DNA from 2 places in the Rhizobium sp. AN73 genome. Region 1 is predicted to be linked to the other one. Evidence: predicted binding sites of a transcription regulator. Region 1 holds the regulator's gene; the other holds the start of a gene.

Region 1 (2,203 bases):
CGCCATTAGCAGCAAGCGCAGCCTCTGTCACGGCAAGATCGTATGACAGAAAGACGATGCCCGCACCGCACAATCCGCCGTCGCCCCTATCCGGAGTATTCAGGGCGTGTCCGCTGAAGGCCGGCTTTTCGGTCAGTCTGATACGGGCGTTGCCGGTTGCGAAAACCATATCACCATTCGGAGACACATTGCCTTCACAGCCAAAGACCGTTTCGATCAGGCGCGCCGCGTTCGGAACATCGCCGGAAAACAGGACAATTTCGCTAAGTCCGGAGACCCCGTTGGCATGGCGCTCCAGCGCCGTGCGATCGCCCGGCAATGCTTGCAGCCGTTGGCAACTGAACAGGAAGAAATCCGCCGCAGCCCCGATTGCCGCGAAAGCCAGCCGGAACGCCGCCTCGCTTTGCGACCCGTCAGGCATCCGCACCGGCCGCGAAAACTGGAATACATCGCCCGCCGACACGCCAGAGGTCAGGAACCTGTCATGGTCGGCAAGTGCGTCTTCGGTTCTGGCGACGAGGGCAGAAAAACCCTCCTGCCCGTCGCGCTGCCGGAAAGCCCGATCCCTGCCGGTGAACACATCTCCCTTGTCCACTGAGGCAGTATACTTAGCCGGATCAGCAACTGAGAGCGGCTCCAGATAGGTGCCGTCGGTGAAAAAAACGCAGGCATTTTGCGTGCCGAAGGGATGAAGAGCCTCCGGTGCGACCGTAAATCCAAGGCTGGCAAGACGTTTCACGGCAACGCCGATATCCTGTACCGGCAGAACGAGATGATCGACGTTATGGGATTTCATCATGACCTGCTTCCTGCGCTGGCGCTCCGTCCGGGCATGCCTGAACGATTTGGACCGCAGAAAAGCACAATCAGGCGCAAAGAAGCAAATCATCAAAACAACAGATAGCAGCTTCACGAAATTTTAGGGGATTGCGGAACACATATGGAACATATAGTGTCCGTTCTGTATTTGTTTCGCGACTTCCACGACGATTCTAAAGGGTGTTTTCCTCATGCTCACGCGCAAACAGCAGGAATTGCTTCTCTTCATTCATGAACGAATGAAAGAGTCCGGCGTGCCGCCCTCCTTCGATGAAATGAAGGACGCACTCGATCTTGCCTCCAAATCCGGCATCCACCGGCTGATTACTGCGCTCGAAGAGCGTGGATTCATTCGCCGGCTACCTAACAGAGCGCGAGCGCTGGAAGTCATCAAGCTGCCTGAGGCCTATACGCCGGGCGCAAGGCCGCAGCGCGGCTTTTCGCCGAGCGTCATCGAAGGCAGCCTTGGCAAGCCCAAGGCGCCGGAAGCGGCCCCTGCCCCCAAGACGCCGGCCAACGATCTCGTCGGGGCCGTCACCGTGCCTGTCATGGGCCGCATTGCCGCCGGTGTGCCGATTTCCGCCATCCAGAACAACACCCATGATGTGGCCGTTCCGGTGGACATGCTCGGCACGGGTGAACATTACGCTCTTGAGGTCAAGGGCGATTCGATGATCGAGGCCGGCATTTTCGACGGCGACACCGTCATCATCCGCAATGGCAGCACCGCCAATCCCGGCGATATCGTCGTGGCGTTGGTGGATGACGAGGAAGCGACGCTGAAGCGTTTCCGCCGCAAGGGCGCGTCCATTGCACTCGAGGCAGCAAACCCCGCCTATGAGACCCGCATCTTCGGACCGGACCGGGTGAAAATCCAGGGTAAACTGGTGGGGCTGATCCGCCGTTACCATTGATCCAATGGAACCGGCCGTCACCCCTTTTTGTAACGGGTGTCATTGTGAAGATGACACTCGTGCAAGTGGGTGTGGCTGGTGCCGAATGAGGCACGGTCTGCTGGTATACGGAAGATGTGTGTCACCCGGCGGATCGGCTTACCGTGCCCCGTAAAATTCAGATGCGGCTTTCGCCTCAATGTTTCTGTTTCGCGGTAAGCGCAACGGCAAACATGCTTCTGGTGCCATCGGCGCGGGAACGATCGAGGGGCTTTGGGCAAGGCTGCGCGAATCTGTTCAATCTCGTCGTGCGCTGAGTTCTTCATTGCCACCCGCTGGTGACATATCGCAGGATGCAGCTCTCCGTACTCCGTTTTACCACTCATCAACAGCGCTTATGGGTGCCATGGAATATTTTCGATATTCCGTGAACGCTTGGCAGGTGTAGAAATGCGCGTCATATCCGGGAGATACGCCATGTACGATCTTTA
Region 2 (2,203 bases), 500 kb from region 1:
TCTCGACGATACCGGCCTTCACGCCGAGATCGACAAGCTCGCCGGTCTTGGAAACACCTTCGCCATACATGATGTCGAATTCCACCTGCTTGAAGGGCGGTGCCATCTTGTTCTTGACGACCTTGACGCGTGTCTGGTTGCCAACAACCTCTTCGCGCTCCTTGACGGCGCCGATGCGGCGGATGTCGAGACGTACCGAGGCGTAGAACTTCAGCGCGTTACCACCCGTCGTCGTTTCCGGCGAACCGAACATGACGCCGATCTTCATGCGGATCTGGTTGATGAAGATCACCATGCACTTCGACTTGGAGATCGAGGCGGTCAGCTTGCGCAGCGCCTGGCTCATCAGACGTGCCTGAAGGCCCGGCAGGCTGTCGCCCATCTCGCCTTCGATTTCGGCACGCGGCGTCAGCGCCGCAACCGAGTCCACGACCAGAATGTCGACGGCACCGGAGCGCACCAGCGTATCGGTGATTTCCAGCGCCTGTTCGCCGGTATCCGGCTGTGAGATCAGGAGGTTCTGCAAATCCACGCCAAGCTTGCGGGCATAGACCGGATCGAGCGCGTGCTCGGCATCCACGAAGGCGCAGATGCCGCCCTTCTTCTGGGCTTCCGCGATCGTCTGCAACGCAAGCGTCGTCTTACCGGAGCTTTCCGGACCGTAAATCTCAACGATACGCCCCTTCGGCAGGCCGCCGATACCGAGCGCAATATCCAGGCTGAGCGAACCCGTCGAAATGGTCTCTACTTCAACCACATTTTCATTGGAACCGAGCTTCATGATCGATCCCTTGCCGAACGACCGTTCGATCTGGGAGAGCGCCGCTTCCAGTGCCTTGCTTTTATCCACCGATTTATCCTCTACGAGACGCAAAGAATTTTGTGCCATCCGATCCACCTTTAGGTTATTGAAGCCACACAGGCAACGAAGCAATATGGAAATAGGATGTACTCTATTTGTTCTCATCTCGCAAGGCGCAGCCAGCATATTGAAAACAAATAGCGATAAGTCGTTTGTTCTGCTTTCGTTTTTCCGTGTCAGGCCTATCGCCGCGGACCGGATGCGAAGGTGGAAAAACAAAAGGTTCGGACGAATCGTCCACCCTTTCCATCCGCGAAAGAGGGAAACGCAAGCGTGAAGAAAATACTCGTTCTGGGCGGCGCGCATATCGACAGACGCGGCATGATCGAGACTGAGACGGCGCCTGGCGCCAGCAATCCCGGCTCCTGGATGGAAGAGGCTGGCGGCGGCGGTTTCAACGCGGCGCGCAATCTCTCCCGGCTTGGCTTTGCTGTCCGTATCATCGCGCCGCGCGGCGGCGATGTGACCGGCGAGGCTGTGGCGGAGGCCGCAAGGCAGGCGGGCGTGGAAGATACGCCCTTCGTTTTCCTCGATCGCCGCACGCCGAGCTACACCGCCATTCTGGAGCGCGACGGCAATCTGGTCATCGCGCTTGCGGATATGGACCTTTACAAGCTGTTTTCGCCGCGCCGCCTTAAGGTGCGCGCGGTGCGCGATGCGATTACCGCAAGCGACCTTCTGCTTTGCGACGCAAATCTGCCGGAGGATACGCTGAAGGCAATCGGCCTCATTGCCCGCGCCTGCAAAAAGCCGCTCGCTGCCATCGCCATTTCACCCGCCAAGGCGGTGAAGCTGAAGGGAGCGCTCGCCGATATCGATATGCTCTTCATGAACGAAGCGGAGGCGCGCGCCCTGACCGGGCAAACGACGGCAAATGTCCGCGACTGGCCGGACATCCTGCGCAAGGCCGGCCTTGCCGGCGGCGTCATTACCCGGGGCGCAAGCGAGGTGGTGGCCTTCAATGCGACGCAAACTGCAAGCCTCCACCCGCCCCTCATCCATGATGTGAAAGACGTGACGGGTGCGGGAGACGCCATGGCCTCCGGTTATCTTGCAGCAATCACAGAGGGCAAAACCATCGCCGAAGCGCTGCGACTGGGTGCCGCGGCGGCCGCCATCACCGTGCAATCGCCTTTCGCCACTGCCCAAGACCTGTCAAAAGACAGTGTCGAGACCATGTTGGGGCTTGTCCCCGAAGCCGAAATGCTGGCATGAACCCGTTTTTTTATAGTCTGGAACAAAAAGAATGACCCGCCCCATCTCCCCGCTTCTGCCCATCGTCTATTCGCAAGAGGTTGCCGCCGCCAAGCAGCGCGGTGCGCCGATCGTAGCGCTCAGAAT

Evidence for each region. The regulator LexA, encoded in region 1, represses DNA repair genes until DNA is damaged. The targets are predictions, from matches to a motif close to TGTTCNNNNTGTGTTCNG.
Region 2: a site for LexA is predicted at 948-965, ahead of recA (recombinase RecA). Genes of this name have one in related genera too.

Annotation. Positions count from the first base shown of each region.
Region 1 covers NZ_JARWME010000002.1:1,220,347-1,222,549, forward strand. The annotation lists gene RBH10_RS15995 (VOC family protein) at 1-799, opposite strand, end outside; gene lexA (transcriptional repressor LexA) at 1,011-1,733, shown strand; gene RBH10_RS16005 (glutathione S-transferase family protein) at 2,190-2,203, shown strand, end outside.
Region 2 covers NZ_JARWME010000002.1:717,629-719,831, reverse strand. The annotation lists gene recA (recombinase RecA) at 1-889, opposite strand, end outside; gene RBH10_RS13485 (carbohydrate kinase family protein) at 1,136-2,077, shown strand; partial or broken gene RBH10_RS13480 (pseudouridine-5'-phosphate glycosidase) at 2,109-2,203, shown strand, end outside.